DNA from 4 places in the Allofournierella sp. CML151 genome. Region 1 is predicted to be linked to each of the others. Evidence: predicted binding sites of a transcription regulator. Region 1 holds the regulator's gene; each other region holds the start of a gene.

Evidence for each region. Region 1 encodes HrcA, which represses chaperone genes, less so after heat shock. Its sites were predicted from a motif close to TGTTAGCACTCNNNNNNNNNGAGTGCTAACA; they were not measured.
Region 2: the regulator HrcA is predicted to act here: its motif matches at 1,481-1,511, upstream of PH256_RS11365 (Hsp20/alpha crystallin family protein).
Region 3: the regulator HrcA is predicted to act here: its motif matches at 1,317-1,347, upstream of PH256_RS04115 (co-chaperone GroES).
Region 4: the regulator HrcA is predicted to act here: its motif matches at 3,895-3,925, upstream of htpG (molecular chaperone HtpG).

Annotation. Positions count from the first base shown of each region.
Region 1 is NZ_JAPNNW010000006.1:109,549-115,561, reverse strand. Features, by position in the region: gene dnaK (molecular chaperone DnaK) at 1-993, opposite strand, end outside; gene PH256_RS06435 (nucleotide exchange factor GrpE) at 1,074-1,682, opposite strand; gene hrcA (heat-inducible transcriptional repressor HrcA) at 1,679-2,707, opposite strand; gene PH256_RS06425 (stage V sporulation T C-terminal domain-containing protein) at 2,915-3,457, opposite strand; gene PH256_RS06420 (ABC transporter ATP-binding protein) at 3,586-5,343, opposite strand; gene PH256_RS06415 (SGNH/GDSL hydrolase family protein) at 5,433-6,013, opposite strand, start outside.
Region 2 is NZ_JAPNNW010000016.1:16,488-22,500, reverse strand. Features, by position in the region: gene PH256_RS11380 (DUF5655 domain-containing protein) at 61-435, opposite strand; gene PH256_RS11375 (DUF2812 domain-containing protein) at 494-1,003, opposite strand; gene PH256_RS11370 (PadR family transcriptional regulator) at 1,000-1,320, opposite strand; gene PH256_RS11365 (Hsp20/alpha crystallin family protein) at 1,730-2,149, shown strand; gene PH256_RS11360 (hypothetical protein) at 2,276-2,626, shown strand; gene PH256_RS11355 (glycerol-3-phosphate responsive antiterminator) at 2,632-3,198, opposite strand; gene PH256_RS11350 (endonuclease/exonuclease/phosphatase family protein) at 3,549-4,682, shown strand; gene PH256_RS11345 (NAD(P)/FAD-dependent oxidoreductase) at 4,698-6,013, shown strand, end outside.
Region 3 is NZ_JAPNNW010000004.1:18,552-24,564, reverse strand. Features, by position in the region: gene groL (chaperonin GroEL) at 1-906, opposite strand, end outside; gene PH256_RS04115 (co-chaperone GroES) at 981-1,268, opposite strand; gene PH256_RS04110 (response regulator transcription factor) at 1,653-2,339, shown strand; gene PH256_RS04105 (sensor histidine kinase) at 2,347-3,384, shown strand; gene PH256_RS04100 (ABC transporter ATP-binding protein) at 3,456-4,139, shown strand; gene PH256_RS04095 (ABC transporter permease) at 4,136-5,950, shown strand.
Region 4 is NZ_JAPNNW010000001.1:54,738-60,750, forward strand. Features, by position in the region: gene PH256_RS00325 (ABC transporter permease) at 1-379, shown strand, start outside; gene PH256_RS00330 (pyrimidine-nucleoside phosphorylase) at 398-1,720, shown strand; gene htpG (molecular chaperone HtpG) at 1,927-3,849, opposite strand; gene PH256_RS00340 (ABC-2 transporter permease) at 3,973-4,629, opposite strand; gene PH256_RS00345 (ABC transporter ATP-binding protein) at 4,626-5,480, opposite strand; gene PH256_RS00350 (GntR family transcriptional regulator) at 5,485-5,859, opposite strand.

The DNA.
Region 1 (6,013 bases):
CTCGCAGCCCATCTCCTTCTTAACAGCCTCCTGCACGGCGGGGATACGGGTGGAACCGCCCACCAGCAGAACCTTGCCCAGATCGCTGGGACGCAGGCCGGCGTCCTGCAGAGCCTTGCGCACGGGAGCCATGGTGCGCTCCACCAGATCGGCGGTCATCTTGTCGAACTGGGCGCGGGTCAGGGTCATATCCAGGTGCTTGGGGCCGGTGGCGTCGGCGGTGATGAAGGGCAGGTTGATGGCGGTGCTGGGCACGCCGGACAGCTCGATCTTGGCCTTCTCAGCGGCTTCCTTCAGACGCTGGGCAGCCATCTTGTCGTTGCGCAGGTCGATGCCGTTCTCCTTCTGGAACTCGTCGGCCATCCAGTCGATGATGCGCTGGTCGAAGTCGTCGCCGCCCAGGTGGGTATCACCGTTGGTGGCCAGAACCTCGGTCACGCCGTCGCCCATCTCGATGATGGACACGTCGAAGGTGCCGCCGCCCAGGTCGTAAACCATGATCTTCTGGTCGTTGTCCTTGTCAGCGCCGTAGGCCAGAGCCGCAGCAGTGGGCTCGTTGATGATACGGCGAACGTTCAGGCCCGCGATGGTGCCGGCGTCCTTGGTGGCCTGACGCTGGCTGTCGTTGAAGTAAGCGGGCACGGTGATGACGGCCTCGGAAACGGTCTCGCCCAGGTAAGCCTCGGCGTCCGCCTTCAGCTTGGCCAGGATCATGGCGCTGATCTGCTGGGGATTGTAGTCCTTGCCGTCGATGGAAACCTTGTAGTCGGTACCCATGTGGCGCTTGATGGAGCTCACGGTACGCTCGGGGTTGGTGATGGCCTGGCGCTTAGCCACCTGGCCGACCAGACGCTCGCCGGTCTTGGTGAAGCCCACCACACTGGGGGTGGTGCGGGCGCCCTCGGCGTTGGCGATCACAACGGGCTCGCCGCCCTCGATAACGGATACACAGCTGTTGGTAGTACCCAGGTCAATACCAATAATCTTGCTCATAATCTATTCCTCTCCTTCTCGAATCGTGTCAGAATGAAGTTAATTGTTTTTGTATGAAAAAGCCGTTTCGGCTTTTTGACTTATTCAGCCACCACAACGGTAGCATGGCGGACGACCTTGTCGCCCAGCTTGTAGCCCTTCTGGAAGACCTGCACCACGGTGCCGCTCTCCTGGCCTTCGGCCGCGGGCTGCTGCATCACGGCGCTGTGCACCTCCGGGTCAAAGGGAAGGCCCAGTGCGGGGATCTCCTCCACCTTGAGCACCTTGAAGGCGGCGGCCGCTTTGTCCAGCGTCATCAGCACGCCCTTCTTGTAGTTCTCGTCGGTGGTGGGGGCGTTGGCCGCCATATCCAGGGTGTCCAGAATCGACAGGATCTGGCTTACCGCGAAGCCCACGCCGTTGTTAAAAGCGGCGTCCTGCTCGCGGGCCGACCGCTTGCGGAAGTTCTCATACTCGGCGGCGGTGCGCAGCAGCTGGTCCTTGGCGGCGCTCAGCGCTGCCTCGGCGGCCTGCGCCTGGGCCTTTGCGGCCTCCAGCTCGGCGGCCAGATCCTTTTTCTTTTCCTTGCCGTGCTTCTTGTGCTCCCGCTCGGTGTTCTCCTCCGGAGCGGCGCCGGTCTCGGCGGCTTTGGTTTCCTCCGCCGGCTGCTCTTCGGGCTGCTGGGCGGGGTTCTTTATCTCTTCGCTCATGTATTGTCCTCCTGCGCCTTGCCGGCCATGCATTCGCCGAGCTTCAAGGCATAATATTCCAGAATGGGGATCAGCTGTTCAAAGGGCATTCGCACCGGGCCCAGCAGCGCAATGGCTCCCGTGAGCCCGCCGCCTGCCAGATACCGCTTGCCCATCACGCAAAGGCCGGGCATGGGGTTTTCCATATCCTCCCCCAGCAGCACCGAAGTGCGGCCGGTGGGCGGGGTGATGAACCGGCCCGCCTTTTCCTGATCGGCGAACAGCTCCAGCACGCCGGGCAAACAGCCTTCCAGCTGGGGCCAGCGCAGCAGATACTGCTGGCCCTCCAGATAGCTGCGCGCCTTGGCGGCTTCGCTCAGCAGTGCCGCGGCGGCCTGCACCACCGGGTACAGCGCCGGGCCCCGCTCGCCCATGCTGGCGGTCACGGATGCCAGCCGCTGAGCGCTCAGGTCTGCCGGGGCGATAAATGCCAGGCCCCGGTTCAGGGCCATGGCAACCAGCTGCGCGTCCTGCCGGGAAAAGCAGGTTTCCAGCCGGGCCACCCGGGTTCGCACTCCGCCCGCGCTGGTCACGCCCAGCACCGCTGCGGAATAGCGGCCCACCTGCACCACCTCAAAATGGGCAATGCGCAGATCGTCGGACCGGGGGGTGGTGGCGGCCACCGTGTAGCCGGTGTGCTCCGCCAGCGCCTTGGCCGCGCCCTCTGCCAGCTTATCCGGCTCGTAGTCCAGCCGGGCGAACACCTGGTCGATCTGGGCCTTCTGGCGGGGGGTAAGACCCGCCTTGAGCTGCATCAGATGATCCAGATAATACCGGTAGCCCTTGGCGCTGGGCACACGGCCCGCGCTGGTGTGGGGCTGCTCCAGAAGGCCCAGCTTTGTGAGGGCGGCCATCTCGTTGCGCAAGGTCGCGCTGGAGACCGCCATATCCAGATACTGGCTCAGAAGACCCGAGCCCACCGGTTCGCCGCCCTGGGTATACAGGGCAACAATCGCTTCCAGCACACGCTGCTTTCGATCATCCATCGGCACAGGTCCTCACCTCTTTCGCTTATTGTTTTAGCACTCTATGTTCCCGAGTGCTAAGTCTATTTTACTCCATTTTATACGGCTGTCAAGGGGGTGCGCAAAAATTTTAAAAGTTTCATGCTTTGTTCACAATCTCCCGCCGGGGCGGGCAAAACAAAGGCTCCCGCGGCCGGTGCTGGCCGTGGGAGCCGGAAGGTTGGCGCTTCAGTCCTCCACCTGCTTTGCCAAAAAGGACGCGGCGATCTGCAAGGCGGCCTGCTCCGATTCATCGGGGCGGGCGCTCTTGTCGGCCGAGAGCAGCAGCACCGCCCCCGCCACATCGCCCCCGGCCAGCAGCGGACAGGCGCCCAGAATGTGCTTGTCCGCCCCCTCGCAGGGGAAGACGCACTCCTCGGCTTTGCCGCTGTGCCAGAAGGGCTTGCGCCGGTCCATGATGCGCTCCAGCGGGATGCTCACGCCCCGCTCCTGGTAGTCCCGTTTGGACCCGCCCGCGGCGGCGATGATGCTGTCCCGGTCGCAGACCAGGGCGGTCAGGTTCAGCGCCTTGTTGAGCACCTCGGCATACTGGGCGGCAAAGCCCGTCAATTCGCCCATGGGGGAATATTTTTTGAAGATGACCTCCCCCGCGCCGGTGGTGAAGATCTCCAGCGGGTCCCCCTCCCGGATGCGCTGGGTGCGGCGGATCTCCTTGGGGATGACCACCCGGCCCAGATCGTCGATGCGTCTCACGATTCCTGTTGCTTTCATGGCAGACTCCTTCTTTGGATTGGTATTGTAATTCGTAGTATCTGCCAGAATTTCCAGTTTATGCACGCCGGAAGAAAAAAGGCCCCGGGCGGCAGCATGCCGCCCGGGGCCTTTTTGTAAAATCCGGTTTATTCCGCGCCCACCAGGCCGTTCCACAGCCGGTAGTACACACCCTGCTTTGCCAGCAGGGTCTCGTGGGTGCCCTCTTCCTCGATGCCCTCGGCGCCCAGCACCAGGATGCGGTCCGCGTGCTGGATGGTGGTCAGCCGGTGGGCGATGGTCAGGGTGGTGCGGCCCTTGGCCAGCTGCTCCAGGCTCTTGCCCACCAGCACCTCGCTCTCGTTGTCCAGTGCGCTGGTGGCCTCGTCCAGAATCAGGATGGGCGGGTTCTTCAGAAATACCCGGGCGATGGAGATGCGCTGCTTCTGCCCGCCGGACAGCTTCACGCCCCGCTCGCCCACGTAGGTATCGTAGCCGTTTTTCAGCTGGGTGATGAACTCGTGGGCCCCGGCCAGCTTGGCGGCGGCGATCACTTCCTCCCGGCTGGCGCCCACCTTGCCGTAGGCGATGTTCTCATACACGCTGCCGCTGAACAGGTACACGTCCTGCTGCACCACGCCGATGGCGCTGCGCAGGCTTTTCAGGGTCACGCTGCGCACGTCCTGATCGTCGATCAGAATGCGGCCGCCGGTCACATCGTAGAACCGGGGGATCAGGTTGCACAGGGTGGTCTTGCCGCCGCCGGAGGGCCCCACCAGGGCCACCTTCTCGCCGGGCCGGATGGACAGGTTCACATCCCGCAGCACCTGATTGTGGTCGTCCGGATATTCAAAGCTCACGTTCTCCAGCCGGATGGCACCCGCCTTCACGTCCAGCGGCTTTGCGTCCGGCTCGTCGAAGATCTCCACGTCCGCGTCCATGATCTCGCAGAAGCGCTCGATGCCGGTCATGCCCCGCTGGAACTGCTCGGCAAACTCCACGATGCGGCGGATGGTGGCGATGAGGGTGGTCACATACAGCATGTAGGCCACCATGTCGCCCGGATCGATCTTGCCGTACACCAGAAACAGACCGCCGGCCACGATCACCACCAGATACATCAGGCCGTCGAACAGGCGGGTGCTGGTCTGGAAGGCAGCCATGTAGCGGTAGCTCTGCTTTTTGATGGCCTGGAAGGCGGCGTTGTCCTTTTCGAACTTTTCCTTCTCCACTTCCTCGTTGGCAAAGGCCTTCACCACCCGCTCGCCCAGCAGGCTGTCCTCAATGCGGGCGTTCAGCTCGCCGATCTGCACCCGCTGGCGGCGGAAGGCCGCCCGCATCTTCTGGTTGATGATGGTGGACACCACCGCCATCAGGGGCACGCAGGCGAAGAGGATCAAGGTCAGCGCCACGCTGGACTGGCACAGAATCACGAAGGAGGCGGCGATCTTGATGGCCGCGATGAAGAACTCCTCCGGGCAGTGGTGGGCGAACTCGGTCACATCGAACAGGTCGTTGGTGATGCGGCCCATGATCTGGCCCACCTTGGTGTTGGAATAATAGGTATGGCCCAGCCGCTGCAGGTGAGCGAAGGCGTCCCGGCGCATGTCGGTCTCCACATACACACCCATCACATGGCCCATATCCGCCATATAATAGTTGGCCGCGCCGTCGATGAGCCGCAGCACCAGATACAGAGCACCCAGCTGCAGCACCACCTGGGCGGTGAGGGCCGCCAGGTCGGTGGTGGCGGTGTTGGTCAGATAGCGCATGATCAGCGGCAGCACCATATCGCACAGGGTCGTGAGGGCTGCGCAGAACAGATCCAGCACAAGGATGCGCCGGTACTTGCGCAGGTAGGGCCAGAAGCGCCGCATCAGGCCCTGCTTATTGGCTTTGGTTTTCATAGCGTTTTCCATCCTCGGTTCTCGTTTTGGTCAATTACACACAAAAGCGAAGAGATCTTTTTGGGGATCTCTTCGCTTTTTATGTAGGATCAGCCCGCCGTGGCTGCTTCGCTGCCGGTCTCTTCCGGAGCGGGAGCCGCGTTTGCGGGGGTGGAGTTATCCGGCACCGTCACCTCAGGCACGCTGTTCACAGGGGCCTCCGTGGGTGCGGGCGGCTCGGTGGGTGCAGGAGGGGCAGTGGGTGCGGGCGTGGGTGCCGCGGTGGGCGCTGCGGTGGGTGCCGCAGTGGGCGCTGCGGTAGGTGCCGCGGTGGGCGCTGCGGTAGGTGCCGCGCTGGGCACGGCAGTGGGTTCAGCCGTGGGTTCGGGCGATGCGGTGGGCTCCGGTGTCTCGGTGGGCTCGGCCTCCTCCTGCTCGAAATAGGCGGTGATGATCACGCCGTTGGCATCCGCGTCGCCGGGTACCGTGAAGGTCAGGCTTTCGCCGCTGCCGCCGGTGCTGCCGATGCTGGCACCCCAGCCCGCGAAGACCCAGCCCTCATCGGGCACAGCGGTCACGGTGGAGCAGGTGCCGCCCTTGGCAACCATCTGGCTGGTGGAGCCGCTCAGGCTGCCGCCCTCGCTGCACACAAATTCCACCGGCACCTTGGTGCTGGTCTGGCCGTTCTCGC
Region 2 (6,013 bases), on a different contig from region 1:
CCGCCAGCCGCGGCAAAAGGCCACCAACCAAACCTGCCGCTTTCGCCCGGTTTGTTAACATCATTTGATGAGGGCAAATTGGTAGGCCTCTTCGGTCCAGTCCAGCAGCTCGGCGTCCACCTCTTTGGGGGTCGTGAGCAGGATGTGGTGGGTCCAGCGGTTGGGGTAGGGCTCGGTGGCCACCGCCACCCGGGGGGACTCCTTGCGATAGGAAAGCCCCAGGCTCACCAGCAGGTATTCCTCCGGCCAGCCCTTCACCTTGCGCCAGGGCAGCGACACCGCCGCGAACACATACCGGTTGCGCAGCGAAATCTGGGTGCGGCTCACCTTGGCGGTGAAGGCAAGGCCCCGGTCCGCAAGCCCTTGGCAAAACGCCTCGTAGATGGGCAGCATTTGGGGCATGGAGTCAAAAAACAGCAGCTCGTCGTCGGTCATGGTTGCACACCTGCCTTTTTTCTTTATTATATCCCCGGCGGGCGGGGCGGGGCAACGGTCAGCGGTGCAGGTCCTGCCCGGCGGTCAGCGCCCGGCGGCGCAGATACAGCTTGCAGAAGCCAAACGCGCCCACGGCGGCCAGCGCCAGGTTCAGCCAGCTGAGCTGGTGCAGGTTGCTGTTGGCCAGATTGGCAAAGCCGGGCAGCAGGTTCGCCGCCGTGATCACGCCGCAGAGGGCCAGCACGCCGTCCAGATGGCGCAGCACGCCCTCCAGGTCCGAGAAGATTTCAAAGGGCTGGCCGTCCGATTTCTTTTTCAGATAGATCCAGTTCAGGCAGCGGCCCACCACCTGGATGCCGGTCTCCTCCAGAAAGGCCAGGTAATCCGGGTCGGCCTTGCGCAGCAGCTGCAGCTGGTACTGGTACTCGTCCGGCTCGCCCTGCTCGAATTCATACACAAAGAACCCCGCCCGGCACAGCTGCCAGCCCTGGCGGCTCATCTCGTTCAGCCAGGCGATCTCCTTTTCAAAGTTCCAGATAAAAAACGTGCGGTGGATGATCTTTTTCATACCGGATTCCCTCCTGTGACCTGTTCGCCGTTTTTCACCAGCTCACGCAGCCGGGCCAGCTCGTTTTCCACGGCGGCGCGGCCCGCGGCGGTGATGCGGTATTCCTTCTTCCGGCTGCCCGGGGTGCAGGGCAGCGCCTCAATCCAGCCCTTGTCCTGCAGGGTGTTCAGCGCGCCGTATAAGGTGCCCGCCGCCAGCCGCACCCGCCCGCCGGAAAATTCCTCGGCCTTCTGCATGATGCCGTAGCCGTGCAGCGGCTGATACAGCGAAAGCAGAATGTAATAAAAGGCCTCGGTCAGCGCGATGTGTTCGTTCATCTGCGGCCCTCCTTTTCGCTTGCTCGGAAAGCGTTATATCGTCTTCCGATATAACTATATCAGGTGCCGATATATTTGTCAAGCGGCCGGGTGCCCGGCAGCAGGGTTGAAATGGGAAGGTTTGCGACAAAAATCTATGGCGGAAAGGGTAGGAAAAATGAATTAGCACTCTAAGCGGTAGAGTGCTAATAATTAACAAAATGTTCATAAATCAACCGATTTTATGTCACAAACCGGCGGTAGAATATAGTTGTCAAAAGGGAACGGGAGCCAAGGGCAAGGGTCCTTGGAAGCCGACCCGGACAATTCCGATTGACAAAGCGGTGCAGCCCCCGCGTACCATGCGCACCGCTTTACAATAAAAATCCATTTCAAATGGCGCGGAGCAAAGGAGCAATTTATGTTTGGTATGATTCCGTTTGGCCGTGAAGAAAACAGTTTGTTCAACTATCTGGATAACATGGAGCGCAGCCTGTTCACCGGTTTCGGCGATATGAGCCAGTTCCGCTGCGACATTCAGGATAAGGGCGATTCCTACCTGATGGAGGCGGAGCTGCCCGGCTTCAACAAAGAGGACATCGCCATCGACCTGAACGGTGACAACCTGATGATCACCGCCCGCCACAACTCCGAGAGCGGCGAGAAGGACGACAAGGGCAACTACGTGCGCCGTGAACGGAAGTTCGGTTCCTTCAGCCGGAGCTTCGACGTGAGCGGCATCGACACCACCGCCATCAAGGCTGCCTACAACAACGGCATTCTGGAGCTGACCCTGCCCAAGAAGGGCGAAGTCACCCCCGCCTCCCGCAGCATCCAGATCGAGGGCTAAGCGCAGAGCAGAGCCCCCGCGGCAAAAAAACAGAAAAGTGCCCCGGCCAGCAGTCCGCTGGCCGGGGCACTTTTTTTGTATGTTTGAGCAGGATGACGCATCCGGCGGGCGGAATTCCCGCCCGGCGTGCTGGAAAAATTCGAACAGCTGTGCGGCGTCTTTTCGGTCAGCGCCGATGCCCTGCTGTTCGGCGCTCAAAGCCCGGCGCAGCCGGGAGATCTGGAGCAGCCGGACGGTCGGGAGCAGTCCCGGCGGGCAAAGGCACATTTTCGCATGGCGGCGGCAGTGGTGCTGGCGGCAGCGGCGCTGCTGTTTGCTCTGATTGAAAGCCAGCAGCCCTATCAGGCCTGGTATACGGTACTGGGGCCGTATGCCAGCCATCTGTTCTGCACCTGGCGGGTGTGGCTGCTGATGCTGGGCATCGGAATGGCCGGGGCAGGTGGGGTGTGCATCGCGCGGGAATACCGACGGCTGTAACGGCGTTACAGCTCCCACACCGCCGGGCAGGTGCTGGACACCGCCACCGCGCCCGCGCCCAGTGCATCGATCACATCCTGCTTGTCGGCAATCAGGCCGCTGGCAATGAGTGGTGCGTTCAGCTCGTGGCTTAAGCGGGCGATGAGCTTGGGCATCAGGCCGGGCAGAATCTCGATGAAGTCCGCCCACTGGCTGCCGCCGCTTTTGCGCAGGCTTTGCAGGGCCATGTTGTCCAACAAAAAGGTGCGGTACACCCCCGCAAGCCCCAGGGCCTTGGCCCGCCGCACCAGCGCCGCCTTGGTGCTGATGACCCCGTCCGCCTCGGTGGCCCCGACCAGATATTCCACCGCCGCCTCCCGGGCGGAAAGGCCGTCCAGCAGGTCCACGTCCACGAAGACGGTCTTGCCCGCCTCTTTCAGCCGCCGGACGATGTCCGGGATGCTCACCACCGAGCCGTACAAAACAAACACCACCGGCTTCGGGTTTTGAAGGCAGCGGGAAAGGCCCTCCTCGTCCTTGATGGCGATGATGATGGGGTTTTCCTCCAGCAGAGCGGGCAGCGGGGTGATCATGGGGCATCCTCTTTTCGTTTGTGATGATACCTATTATAGCACCCAAAAGCCGGGCCCCACAACGCTTTGTGCGCATGGCACAAAAAGCCGGGGATATTTTTTGCGGGTCTGCCCATTGCGCCCCGGCGGCAGCGGCCTCTATAATAATAGTATGACCAATAAACGCGGCCACGGTGCCGCCAAAAAAATGCCCGGGGCTTTCGGCAGGCTCCGGCCTGTGCAAGAGTGAAGAGCAGCAGAACAAACGCCATGACGGTGTATTTCTGCTGCTCTTTTTTGCCACCTGGAAGGCCGTGTCACCGCCCAGTTGGGCGAGCCTGCCCCGAAATTCAGCGATCAAAACGAGGTGCATGATGACAAAACCCAAACGAAAATGGTTCAAACGAATCGCACTGGCGCTGCTGGTGCTTCTGCTGGCTCTGGTGCTGGCGGTGGGCGGCTATGTGCTCTATTTGCAAACCGGCTATTACCGCATTCCGGACGGGGAGGTTCTGGCAGTGGAAAATCCCCAGGCTGGGCAGCTGGCCCCCGGGCAGGACTACACCGCCCTGACCTACAACATCGGCTTCGGGGCCTATGGGCCGGACTACAGCTTCTTCATGGATACCGGCACCATGGCGGACGGCACCCCGGTGCAGGGCCGCTGGGGCAAGGCCAAAAGCAAGGATGCGGTGCTGGCCAACACCCAGGGCGCGCTGGATACCATCGCCGCCCAGAACGCGGACTTCCTGCTGCTGCAGGAGGTGGACGTGGACGCCCATCGCAGCTGGCAGGTGGACCAGAGCGCCCTGCTGAAAGAGGGCCTGCCCGGCTACGGCGCGGTGTTTGCCTCCAACTTTCACACCCGGTACCTGTTCTACCCCTTCCACGACCCCCACGGCGCGGTGGACGCGGGCCTGCTCACCTTCAGCCGGTATTCGGTCAGCGAGGCGGTGCGCCGCAGCTACCCGGTGGACGAGAGCTTCTTTGTAAAATTCACCGACCTGGACCGCTGCTTTGCCCAGCTGCGCATCCCGGTGGAGGGCGGGGGAGAGCTGGTGCTCATCAACAGCCACATGTCCGCCTACGACGAGGGCGGCACCGTGCGGGCCCGCCAGCTGGAAATGCTCTGCGGCGTGATGCGTGAGGAATACGAAAAGGGGAATTACGTGATCGTGGGCGGCGACTTCAACCACGCCCTGGGCGAGGGGATGGCCGAGGCCTTTGAAAGCGGCCAGCAGCTGCCGGGCTGGGTGGCCCAGCTCACCGACGAGGACCTGCCCGAGGGCTTTTCCCTCCAGCGGGCGGAAAACCAGTACCAGACCCCCACCTGCCGCACGGCAGACATTCCCTGGGAGCCGGGGGTCAACTACACCACCGTGCTGGACGGGTTTATCGTTTCGGATAACATCACCGCCACGGCGGAAAATATCGACACCAATTTTGCTTACAGCGACCACAACCCGGTGAAGCTCACCTTCCGGCTGGGTCAGGCTGCGGAATAAAAGGAGGAAACAGTTATGGTAGATGTGGCAATCATCGGCTGCGGCGTGACCGGCGCGGCGGTGGCATACCACCTGGCGAAAAAGCAGGTCAGCGTGCTGATTCTGGAAGCGGAAAACGATGTGTCCATGGGTACCACCAAGGCCAACAGCGCCATTCTGCACGCGGGCTACGACCCGGAGCCCGGCACCGCCATGGCCCGGCTGAACGTACGGGGCAGCGCAATGGCAAAGGAAATCTGCGCCGCGCTGGATGTGCCTTATAAGCAGACCGGCAGCTTCGTGGTGGCCTTCGGCCCCGAGCAGGAGAAGACCCTGCGGCGGCTGTATGAAAACGGCATCGCCAACGGGGTGCCAGGGCTGGAGATTTTAAGCGGCGAAACCGCCCGGGAGCTGGAGCCGAACCTCTCGCCGGAGATCACCGCCGCCCTGCACGCGCCCAGCGCGGCCATCGTGAGCCCCTGGGAGTTCGCGCTGGCCATGGCGGAAAACGCGGTGGAAAACGGGGCTGACCTGCGCTTGGAAACCCGGGTCACCGGCCTTGCTCCCATCGAGGGCGGCTGGAAGATCGAGACCACAAAGGGCGACTTTGAAGCCCGCTTTGTGGTGAACGCCGCCGGTGTGGACGCGGGCAAAGTGCACGCGCTGGCCGCGCCGGAGAATTTTGTGACGAAACCCTGCCGGGGCGAGTATTACCTGCTGGACAAATCCGCCGGCAATACCGTGGGCCGGGTCATCTTCCAGTGCCCCACCGCCGCGGGCAAGGGCGTGCTGGTGGCCCCCACGGTACACGGCAACTTGATCGTCGGCCCCAACGCCCAGGACATTCCCGATTCCGCCGACACAGCCACCACCGCCCAGGGCCTTGCCCAGGTGGCGCAAAGCGCCCGCAAAAGCGTGCCCGGCGTGGACCTTTCCGCCTGCATCCGCAACTTTGCGGGCATCCGGGCCAACACCGACCGGCCGGACTTCGTCATCCAGTGGGCGGCCCCCGGTATGCTGGACCTGGCGGGCATGAAGAGCCCGGGCCTTTCCGCCGCTGCCACGGTGGGTGAGGAGGCCGTGGCCCTGCTCGAGCGGGCGGGCCTTGTTCTGACGGAGAAACCGAACCCGGTGACCAGACGCACCCGGATTCGCTTCAAAGAACTGACCGGCGAGGAAAAAGCGGAGATCATCGCCCGGGAGCCCAGCTATGGCCGGGTGATCTGCCGGTGCGAGACCGTGACCGAGGGCGAGATCATCGCCGCCTGCCATACGGCCATCCCGCCCCGCAGCATCGACGGGGTCAAGCGTCGGGTGGGCGCGGGCATGGGCCGCTGCCAGGGCGGCTTCTG
Region 3 (6,013 bases), on a different contig from region 1:
CTCTTCGCTGATAACCTGGCCGCCAGTCAGGATGGCGATATCCTGCAGCATCTCCTTGCGGCGGTCGCCAAAGCCGGGAGCCTTAACAGCCACGCAGGTGAAAGTGCCGCGCAGACGGTTCACGATCAGGGTGGACAGAGCCTCGCCCTCGATGTCCTCAGCAATGATAACCAGCTTCTTGCCGCTCTGCACGATCTGCTCCAGCAGAGGCAGCAGGTCCTGGATCACGCTGATCTTTTTGTCGGTGATCAGGATGTAGGCATCATCGATCACGGCCTCCATCTTCTCGGTGTCGGTCACCATGTAGGGGGTGATGTAGCCACGGTCGAACTGCATGCCTTCCACGACCTCGGAGTAGGTCTCGGCGGTCTTGCTCTCTTCGATGGTGATCACGCCATCGGCGGTTACCTTCTCCATAGCCTCGGCGATCAGCTCACCAACGGTGGCGTCGTCAGCGGAAACAGTGGCAACACGGGCGATGTCCTTGGAGCCGTCCACCTTCTTGCTGTTGGCAGCAAAAGCGGAAACAGCAGCCTTCACAGCCTTCTGCATGCCGCGCTTCACATCCATGGGGTTGGCGCCGGCGGCAACATTCTTCATACCCTCGTGTACCAGAGCCTGAGCCAGAACAGTGGCGGTGGTGGTGCCGTCGCCAGCGATGTCGTTGGTCTTGGTGGCAACTTCACGAACCAGCTGAGCGCCCATGTTCTCGAACACGTCCTTCAGCTCGATCTCCTTGGCGATGGTTACACCGTCATTGGTGATCACGGGGCTGCCGAACTTCTTGCCCAGCACCACGTTGCGTCCCTTGGGGCCCATGGTGATGCGGACGGTGTCAGCCAGGGTATCAATACCAGCGGAAAGGGCCTTGCGGGCAGCCTCGCCATGCAGAATTTGTTTTGCCATAATGAATCTCTCCTTTTATTGCAGGATGCGCAGCGCGCATTCGATCAGTCATTTGTGAAAAGCGGAAATGGAAGTTACTCCTCAACGATGGCCAGGATATCACTCTGACGAACGATGGTGCATTCCTCGCCGTCCACCTTTACTTCAGTGCCGGAGTACTTGCTGGTGAGGACCTTATCGCCTACCTTGACGATCATCTCCACTTCCTTACCGTCTACCATGCCGCCGGGGCCAACTGCCAGCACCTCGGCCACCTGGGGCTTCTCCTTGGCGGAACCGGCCAGGATGATGCCACTCTTAGTGGTTTCTTCAGCTTCAACGGTCTTGATCACAACGCGATCTGCAAGAGGCTTGATTTTCATGGAAGATATCCTCCTATTCAAAAATAAATTTAATGATAACAAAAATTTGTTTAGCACTCATTCTCCCCGAGTGCTAATGTATATTTTAGTCGCTCTTCCAGGAAAAATCAAGTGGATAAATAAAAAAATTTTTGTGAACAAACCATGATTTTTCCCTGCAAAATTCCATTATACCGTTCGGTACGCCCTTTTCACTGTGCTTCTCTTTCCTTTTTAGCAATACCTGCCTTTGCTTTGCTGATCTCTTTTTGATTAAGAACACTAAAACAGGAAAGCTGCGGGCCGTCCTTCCGGGCCAGCCGCAGGTTTGTATTCCATGGCAGGCCGCATTATAATAAGGGCATCCATCGCCGAAAGACAGGGCGGTAAAGTGAGGAAGAATCAATGAAGCAGATATTTTTTGTGGAAGACGACCGCAGCCCGATCAGTGGGCTGACCTTTGCACTGGAACGGCAGGGCTATGCGGTGCAGGTGGCCCGCACCTTCGCCGAAGCACAGAGTGGCTGGAGGGAAAGGCCCTATGATCTAATCATTCTGGACGTCGCCCTCCCGGATGGCTCCGGTTATGACCTGTGCCGGATAATCCGGCAGACCTCGCAGGTGCCGATCTTATTCCTGACCGCTGCGGACGAAGAGACCGACGTGATCATGGGGCTGGACATCGGCGGAGATGATTACATCACCAAACCCTTCAAGCTGGCCATCTTTCTCTCCCGGGTCAATGCCCTGCTTCGCAGGAGCAGGAGTGCTTGTGATCGCGGCACAGAAATTTCATCGCACGGGATCATCCTGCGCTTGCTGGAACGAAACGCTTATAAAAATGGTACACCGGTGGATCTGACCGCCGGGGAGTTCAAACTGCTGTGTCTGTTCATGCAAAACCCGGATACGGTGCTCTCACCGGAGCAGATTTTAGGCCGCCTGTGGGACCACGAAGGCGACTACATCGACAACAGCACCCTGACGGTTTATATCCGCAGGCTGCGTGCAAAAATTGAGGATGAGCCTGCGAATCCCCGGCGCATCGTAACCATTCGTGGTATGGGGTATAAATGGAGCAGTGCGGAGTGAGGCATTTATGAAAATTCTTTCGGATCGAAGAATCAAAACACTTTTTATACAGATCCTTGCCTGTGCCGCGGGATTTACGGCAGTGGCCGCACTCTTATTTTGGGCTATTCCGCAAAGTGCAGCGGGATGGATATGGTTTGCCGCCATCTGTATGACGGCATTGATTCTGTCTCTGCTCCTTCGCTATTTTCGCGTTGAGTGCCACACGATGGAGCAGGCGGTGCAGCGAATCGAGGACTATCTGGAGGGGGACCTATCCGCCCGTATCGAATGCGACGATGAGGGCGAACGGAACCGGCTGTTCCATGAGGTCAATTCCCTGGCGGCCATCCTGAATGCCCATGTGGAAAACCAGCAGCGTTCCCGTCAATTCCTGAAGGAATCCATTTCCGACATCTCCCATCAACTGAAAACCCCGCTGGCGGCTCTTTCCATTTACAATGGTATTCTGCAGCAGGAGCAGGAAGACCCGGAAGTGGTGCGCCAGTTTACCGCCCTTTCAGAGCAGGAGCTGAACCGGATCGAAACACTGGTGCAGAATCTGCTTAAGATTACAAAACTGGATGCCGGAACCGTTTTAATGGAAAAGTCGGAGCAGAATCTGACGGATTTGATGCAGGCGCTGGAACAGCGGTTTTCTGTTCAGGCAGAACAACAGGGCAAGCAGCTCCGCTTTTCGGGCGACGAATACGTGGTTCTCTTCTGTGATGCTCACTGGATGAGTGAGGCTTTGAGCAACCTGATCAAAAATGCACTGGATCACACACGGACAGGCGATTCCATTCAAATCGAGTGGCGCACCTTTGCGTCGGTGGTGCAGATCAGGGTGCGGGATACCGGTTGCGGGATTCATCCGGAAGACCTGCCCCACATTTTCAAGCGCTTCTACCGCAGCCGCTTTTCCAAGGATACGCAGGGCGTGGGGCTCGGCCTGGCGCTGGCCAAATCCATTGTTGAGGCGCACGGCGGAACCATTGAGGTGGACAGTCAACCTGGTTACGGCACGGTGTTCACTATAAATTTTTTGATTCCTACAAAATTGTAGGCCGTATGTCATGGAGCAGTAGGGTTCCCATGGTACTCTTTTTCCATGCCAAATGAAAGAGAGGGACCAAAATGGATTTGTTGTATGTGGACCATGTTTCCAAAACCTACGGACAGGGTGAAACTGCTGTGCATGCTTTGAAAGAAGCGTGCTTTTCTGTTCCGAAAGGAGAGTTTGTGGCTATTGTAGGAGAATCCGGCTCCGGCAAAAGTACTCTGCTGAATCTGATCGGCGCACTGGATACCCCCACTGCGGGAAAGATTTTTCTGGACGGCAAGGATATTTTCTCCATGAAAGAACGCAACCTCACCGTCTTCCGACGCCGGAACATCGGGTTTATCTTTCAGAGCTTTCATCTGATTCCGGAATTGACGGTGGAACAGAACATCGTTTTTCCGGTGCTGCTGGATTATCAGAAGCCCAACCAAAAGCGGCTGGAAGAGCTGCTCGCTGTGCTGAATCTAAAAGACCGGCGGAATCATCTGCCCTGCCAGCTTTCCGGCGGTCAGCAACAACGGGTTGCCATCGGACGTGCGCTGATCACCCGGCCCGCCCTGATTCTGGCGGACGAACCTACCGGGAACCTGGACAGCCAGAACACCAGTGAAGTGATTGCCCTGCTCAAGAGGGCCTCCCGGCTGTATGAGCAGACTGTGGTTATGATTACTCACAGCCGGACCGTGGCACAATCGGCAGACCGTATCCTGCAGGTTTCCGACGGTGTGGTTACCGATTTCGGGAGGTGCCGGGAATGAAAAGCTATCTGAGCCTGATCCCGATCTCAGCAAAAGTGCACCGCCGCCAGAACCGTATGACACGTCTGTGCATTGTTTTTGCTGTGTTTATGGTGACCGCAATCTTCAGTATGGCCGAGATGGGCACGCGAATGGAGCAGGCGCGGCTGGCTGAAAAGCATGGTGCCTTTTCTCTGTGGGAGTTGTTCGGGAGCACCATGGGACAAACTCTTCTGCTTGCGGCGGCAGTGCTCTTTCTTCTGGTGCTGGTTGCCGGAGTTCTGATGATTTCCGGCAGCCTCCATAGCAGTGTGGTTCAAAGGACTCAGTTTTTCGGAATGATGCGGTGCATCGGTATGAGCAGGCAGCAGATTGCCCGATTTGTACGGCTGGAGGCGCTGAACTGGTGCGAAAGCGCCATTCCCGCGGGGCTGGTTCTGGGTATTGCAGTTTCCTGGGGATTATGCGCCATACTGCGCTTTTGGGTTGGAGAGGAGTTTTCCTCCATTCCCCTGTTTGGCATCAGCGGCATCGGCATTGTCAGCGGCATTCTGGTGGGCATCGTGACGGTACTGCTGGCGGCCCAGGCTCCTGCCCGCCGTGCAGCCAGTGTTTCCCCTGCCGCTGCTGTTTCAGCCGGCACGGAAAACCGGCCGCAAATTCATCACTCTTCCCGAACCGGTATTTTCCCCATTGAGATCACCCTTGGAATTCAGCAGGCAGCCGCTTCCAAAAAGAACCTGGCGTTGATCACCGGCTCGTTTGCGCTCAGCATCGTGCTGTTTCTGAGTTTTTCGGTTCTGATTGATTTTGTAGACCACCTGATGCCCCAATCTGCCGCAGCGGCAGACCTGGAGCTTTCCAGCCTTGACGGTGGCAATTCCATTGATTCCGCATTGACCAAAACACTGGAAAGCATGGATGGAGTCGAACGAGTTTATGGCAGGCGAAGCAGTTTTGCTCTGCCCGCCCGATGGGAGGATGGAAGCAATAGTCTTTCCGCCGTGGATCTGGTCGCATTTGATGCGTTTGATCTGAATGCACTGAAAAAAGACGGCTCGCTTCGCCGAGGCAGTGATCTTGCCCGGGTATGTGGTGACAGCAGCTTTGCTCTGGCAGCCTGGGACCCGGCTTGCGGCTGGAAAAATGGCGATGCCGTGATTCTGGGAACAGAACGCCTGGAAATTGCAGGGCTTCTGAAATACGATCCTTTTCGTTCCGATGGGTTGACCGGAGGGCAGCTTACCCTGATTGTTTCCGGGGAAACTTTTGCGCGTTTGACCGGCATAACCGATTATGCCCTGCTGATGATCCAAACTTCTTCGGATGTGCCGGACGAAACGCTGGATACTATTCGCCAGCTGGCGGAAGAAAACGGATGGGCTATGACTGATCGGCGAGAACAAAGCACCCGTGGAACCTATCTGGCCTTTACAGCTTGCGTGTATGGCTTTTTGAGCATTATTGCATTGGTTGCCGTTCTCAACATTGTCAACTGCATTTCTATGAGCGTGACCGCCAGAATCCGGCAATACGGTGCAATGCGGGCAGTGGGTATGGATGAGCGGCAGATTACCAGAATGATTACCGCCCAGGCATTCACCTATGCCCTGACCGGCTGTGCTGCAGGCTGTGCAGTCGGACTGCCGCTGAGCCGCTTGCTCTACGGCTTTCTGATTCTGGAGCACTTCCCTTATGCGGTATGGCAATTCCCGGCCGGACGTCTGACAGTGGTTTTTGTGTTCGTGCTGTTTGCAGCCGGAGCCGCCGTCTGGGCACCTGCCCGGCGGATTCAGCGGATGTCCGTAACCGAAACAGTCAACGAGCTGTAACAGCTTTTTACAAAGAAAAACGGCAGCGTGAAGGAGTGAATCCTGTCACGTTGCCGTTTTTGT
Region 4 (6,013 bases), on a different contig from region 1:
CTGTGACACCCTGGGCATCAACGTGATCCGCATGCGTTTCTCCGCCGTTTGCATCTCCGGCTTCCTGGCTGGTCTGGGCGGCGCCTGCGTGACCATGGCTACTATGAACCAGTTCCGCCCCACCTCCATCGTGGGCCAGGGCTTTATTGCCATCGCTGCCGTTATCTTCGGTAAGTTCCGTCCCCAGGGCGCCATGATCGCCTGCCTGCTGTTCGGCATGTGCTCCGGCATCCGCGTGGTTGTGGGCAGCAATGCGATGGTATCCGCTCAGCTGATTTCCATGATCCCCTATGTGGTTACCGTGGTGGTTCTGATCCTGTTCGTGGGCAAGGCTCATGTGCCTTCTGCCAACGGCAAGCCCTATGTGAAAGCAAAATAACAAGGAGGCTGCGGCCCTATGCGTATGTTTGATATTATCGCGAAAAAGCGCGATGGCGGCGTGTTGAGCCGCGAAGAACTGGAATTTGCGGTGATGGGTTTCGTAAACGGCCAGGTGCCGGATTACCAGATGAGCGCCCTGCTCATGGCCATCTACCTTCGAGGCATGACCGAGAAGGAGACCGCTCAGCTCACCGATGTGATGGCCCATTCCGGCGATATGGTGGACCTTTCCGCCATCTCCGGCATCAAGGCCGATAAGCACTCCACCGGCGGTGTGGGTGATAAGACCACTCTGGTCATTGCACCCATCGTGGCTGCCTGCGGGGTGAAGATCGCCAAGATGAGCGGCCGCGGCCTGGGCCATACCGGCGGCACGGTGGACAAAATGGAAGCCGTGCCCGGCACCCAGACCGCTGTGGACCGGGAGCGCTTTTTCGCTCAGGTGAACGAGATCGGCATCAGCGTGATCGGTCAGAGCGGCAACCTGGCCCCGGCGGACAAGAAGATGTACGCTTTGCGGGATGTGACTGCCACCATCGGCTGTGTACCGCTGATTGCTTCTTCCATCATGAGTAAGAAGCTGGCCGCCGGCTCCGATTGCATCCTGCTGGATGTGAAGACCGGCAACGGCGCTTTCATGAAGACGCTGGACGATTCCATCGAGCTGGCAAAGGCAATGGTGAGCATCGGTCAGCACAACGGCCGCAAGGTGGCCGCCCTCATCACTGATATGGACACCCCGCTTGGTCATAACATCGGCAACAGCCTGGAGGTGATCGAGTCGGTGGAGGTGCTCAAGGGCCACGGCCCGGCGGACCTGACCGAAGTGTGCTACCAGCTGGCGGCTAATATGCTGTATCTGGCGGGCAAGGGTTCGCTGGAGGAGTGCCGCCGCATGGCGGAGGAGGCCGTTGCCAGCGGCGCAGCCTACGAGAAGCTCAAGCAGATGTTTGCTGCCCAGGGCGGTGATGTGTCGGTGCTGGATGATCCGGATAAGTTCCAGAAGGCGAAGTTCAGTCGTCCGCTGCTGGCAGCCGAGAGTGGCTACCTGGTGCGGATGAACACCGAGATGGTGGGCAACGCCAGCGTCTGCCTGGGCGCGGGCCGCATCACCAAAGAGGATACCATCGATTTTGCAGCCGGCATTGTGCTGCACAAAAAGACCGGCGACAAGGTGGAAGCGGGCGAATGCCTGGCCACCCTGTATGCGGATCACGAGGAGAAGTTTGCCGCGGCGGAGGAGATGTTCCGTGCGGCGCTCACCTTCGGCCCTGCGCCTGAGCCGGTGCCCGCACTGGTTATGGCCCGTGTGACCGAGGAAGGTGTGGAGCGGTTCTGAGAACCTGAAACCATTCTTTCTTCAAAAGTAAACTTGATAAAAGCCCGGCGGAGTATTTCTGCCGGGCTTTTTGATTTAAAGATAGACTCCTGTTTCGGGGCGAGAAAAGAAGAAAGAAAAACCGCCCGGTAAAATCAGCATTGCTGATGATACCGGGCGGTTTTGTTCTGTTTGCTTTTGGGGGAATCAGGGCAGGGGAGCCGGAATTACTTCAGCAGCTCGCACACAGCCTGGGCGTAGGCCACGGGGTCCTCGATGGGCATGCCCTCAATGAGCAGCGCCTGATTGTACAGAATGTTCGCATACTTGCCCAGCTTTTCGGTCTCGCCGTTTGCCTGCAGATTCTTCAGGGTCTCGAATACGGGATGAGAAGCGTTCAGCTCCAGTACCTTCTCGCTCTTGGGAGCAGGCATGTCACCGCTGTTAGGCATGGCGTTCAGCACCTTCTCCATTTCCAGGCTCAGGGGGCCTTCGCTGGCGATGCAGACCGGATGGCTCTTCAAACGGGTGGACAGACGCACCGCGGTAACCTTGCCGTCCAGCGCGGTCTTCATGGCCTCGAACAGGTCCTTGTTGGCCTCGCTGGCCTCCTCGGCGGCCTTCTTCTCCTCTTCGGATTCCAGGCCCAGATCGCCGCTGGAGATGTTCTTGAACTCCTTCTCCTTGTCCTTTTCGCCGTAGTGACGCAGCACCTGCAGGCAGAACTCATCCACGTCCTCGGTGAGCAGCAGCAGGTCGTAGCCCTTATCCAGCACCAGCTCGGCGGCAGGCAGCTTGGCCAGACGCTCAGTGGAATCGCCGGCAGCGTAGTAGATGTATTTCTGATCCTCAGGCATCTTGTCCACATATTCCTGCAGACTGATCAGCTTGTTTTCCTTGGCGCTGTGGAAGAGCAGCAGGTCCTTCAGCAGATCGCTGTTGGCGCCGTAGCTCTCGTAGCAGCCGAATTTCAGCTGGCGGCCGAAGCTCTTGAAGAACTCGTCGTACTTCTCACGGTCGTTGTTCTTCATGGCGTTCAGCTCGTTCTTGATCTTCTTTTCCAGGCTGTTGCGGATCAGCTTGAGCTGGCCGTCCTTCTGCAGCATCTCACGGCTGATGTTCAGGCTCAGGTCCTGGCTGTCCACAATGCCCTTCACAAAGCTGAAGTGGTCGGGCAGCAGATCGGCGCACTTGTCCATGATCAGCACGCCGGAGGCGTACAGCTGCAGGCCCTTCTCGTAGTCGCGGCTGTAGTAGTTGAAGGGAGCGTGACCGGGGATGAAGAGCAGCGCGTTGTAGGTGGCAGTGCCCTCGGTGCGGCTCACGATTACCCGGGCGGGGTCGGTGAAGTCGTAGAACTTATCCTTGTAGAACTGGTTGTACTCCTCGTCGGTTACCTCGCTCTTGCTGCGCTTCCACAGGGGGACCATGCTGTTCAGGGTCTCCAGCTCGGTGTAGGTTTCGTACTCGGTCTTGTAATCCTCACCGGCATCGGCAGGACGCTCCTTGGCACGGGTCTTCTCCCGCTCCATGCGGATGGGGTAGCGCACATAGTCGCTGTACTTCTTCACGATGTGCACCAGGTTGTACTCGTCCAGGAACTCGTCGTAGTTCTCGTTCTCGGCGTTCTCCTTGATCACCATGATGATCTTGGTGCCCACATCTTCCTTGTCGGCCTCGGTGATGGTGTAGCCCTCAGCACCGGTGCTCTCCCACTGCCAGGCGGTGTCGCTGCCAAAGGCGCGGCTGATCACGGTGACTCGGCTGGCAACCATGAAGGCGGAGTAGAAGCCCACGCCGAACTGACCGATGATGTCGATGTCCTCGGCCTTGTTGTCCTTCTTGAAGTCCAGGCTGCCGCTGCGGGCGATGGTGCCCAGGTTCTCCTCCAGCTCTTCCTTGGTCATGCCGATGCCGTTATCGGTCAGGGTCAGGGTGCGGTTTGCCTTGTCCAGCTCCAGCAGGATCTGGTAATCCTCTTTCTTGGTGGTGACGCTGTGGTCGGTCAGGCTCTTGAAATAGAGCTTGTCGATGGCGTCGCTGGCGTTGGAAATCAGTTCGCGCAGGAAGATCTCCTTGTTGGAGTAGATGGAATGGATCATCATGTCCAGCAGCTTTTTGCTTTCGGCCTTGAATTCTTTTACAGCCATGATTGAACGCTCCCTTTTATGAAAAAGTATTGTAAAACAAAAAAAGATTAGCACTCGTTATGTTTGAGTGCTAATCTAATATACACCTTTTTGAAGAAAACTGCAAGAGGGTTCACAAAAAGTTTAAAACTCCTTGCGGCTGTAGATGCGGGTGGCAATGGCCCAGCAAAGCAGGTATACCGCAATGCAGCCCACCGGCATCACCACGGCCCAGCCCCAGATGGCCAGATCGCCCAGAAACAGTGTTTGCAGCAGGGGCGGCAAAGTCAGATCCTGCAACAGGTCCAGCTTGTCCAGCATCATCACACAGCCGAACAACGCCGCCGCAACCAGCAGCACTGCGGTGCGGGCTTTCTCCACGCCGTATTTGTAGGAAAGCGCCAGGGAAACGCCGAAGTAGGCAAGGCATACAAAGGAAACCGCAAGCAGGCTCAGCAGGTTTTCCATCAAAGGCTCGCCCTTCAGCAGAGCCAGCAGACCGCACAGCAGTGTGCCGATGGCAAAGCTGATGAGCAGTGCCAGGGTGATGAGAATGAACTTGGCGCCTACGAGCTGCCGCTTGCTCACCGGCAGGCTGGCAGCATACAGGTCCCATTTGGAATAGTTGTCGATGGTCAGTCCGCTCAGAATATAGAAGCCGGAAATCCAGGCAAAGAAGAACACCATGAAAGTGAAGTCCATCGTCAGAGCCATAGCGCTGTAAAGCACCAGGACCAGAGTCAGATTTTTGTGGTACGCATGCCAGAGAATGAAAAAGTCTTTTTTCAGCAGGCCGATCATTGTGCATCCCTCCCGGTATAAAACTGCATGATGTCCTCGATGCTGGCCCGGTCGATCACTGCGTCCGGCAGAGCCCGGCGGGCGGCGGCCACGTCGCTGACCAGTGTCTCACAGGTGAAGCCTGTCTTGCGGGTGGCCACCTTGATCCGGCTGTCCAGCGCCTCCAGCTGCTCCGGGCTGCAGCGCAGAACACCGTACTTTTCCAGCAGCTCGTCCCGGTCCATCTGGAACAGCAGCTTCCCCTTGTGCAGATAGGCGATGGAATCCGCCACCTTTTCCAGATCACTGGTGATGTGGCTGCTCATCAGAATGCTGTGGTTTTCGTCCTGGATGTAGTCCCGCAGGTAGTCCAGCACTTCGCCGCGCACCACCGGGTCCAGGCCGCTGGTGGCTTCGTCCAGAATCAGCAGCCTGGGCTTGTGGGCCAGAGCGGTGGCCAGCCGGAACTTCATCCGCATGCCCTTGCTCATATCCTTGATGAGCTTTTTCTCCGGCAGCTGGTAGGCATTCAGCAGCCGGGTGAATTCGCCGCTGTCCCAGCCGGGCTGCAGGCTCTTCATGATGCTGTTCACCTGGCGGGGCGTGAGCGTCTCGTAAAAGAAGGAATCCTCCATCACCACGCCGATCTGGGATTTGTCCAGCCGGTTGGGGTCGGTGCAGCCCAGCACCTCAATGCTGCCCCCGTCGGTGTGAATGGCCCCGAAGATGGCCTTCAGGGTGGTGGTTTTGCCTGCACCGTTTTCTCCCACAAATCCCACAATGGTGCCGGTGGGCACGGTCAGGTCCAGATTCTCCAGCGAAAAATCCTTGTAATGCTTGCACAGGCCGCGGATGCAGATCGCGTTTTCCATAGGATCAGTCTCCCTCCAACAACAAGTTCAATGTTGCCAGCACCTCTGCCTTGCTGATGCCCCCGGCCAGCGCGGTGTCCACCGCCTGCTGCAGGTATCCCTCCATCTTTTTCAGGGTCTCCTCCCGGTGCAGCTCCAGGTTCTGGGGCGCAACGAAGCAGCCCTTGCCGGGCACCGTGTTGATGAATCCGGCCTTTTCCAGGTCCTCATAGGCTCGTTTGGTGGTGATCACGCTGATGCGCAGTTCCTTGGCAAGCAGCCGGATGCTGGGCAGCGCCTCGCCCTCCTTGAGTCTGCCGTCAAAGATGGCGGCGCGGATCTGGTCGGTGATTTGGGCATAAATTGGCTTTGGGCTGGAATTGCTGATGTAGATCTCCATCAGTCTTCCTCGCTTTTCATATGATTTTGCCAGACTGTACATATCTGACATGTACAGTATATACGCATATATACACAGTTGTCAAGGCCGCAGCAGAAAAAATTTGAAAAACGCCAACGGCCGGATGCGGACATGATACAATTTGGATACGAGC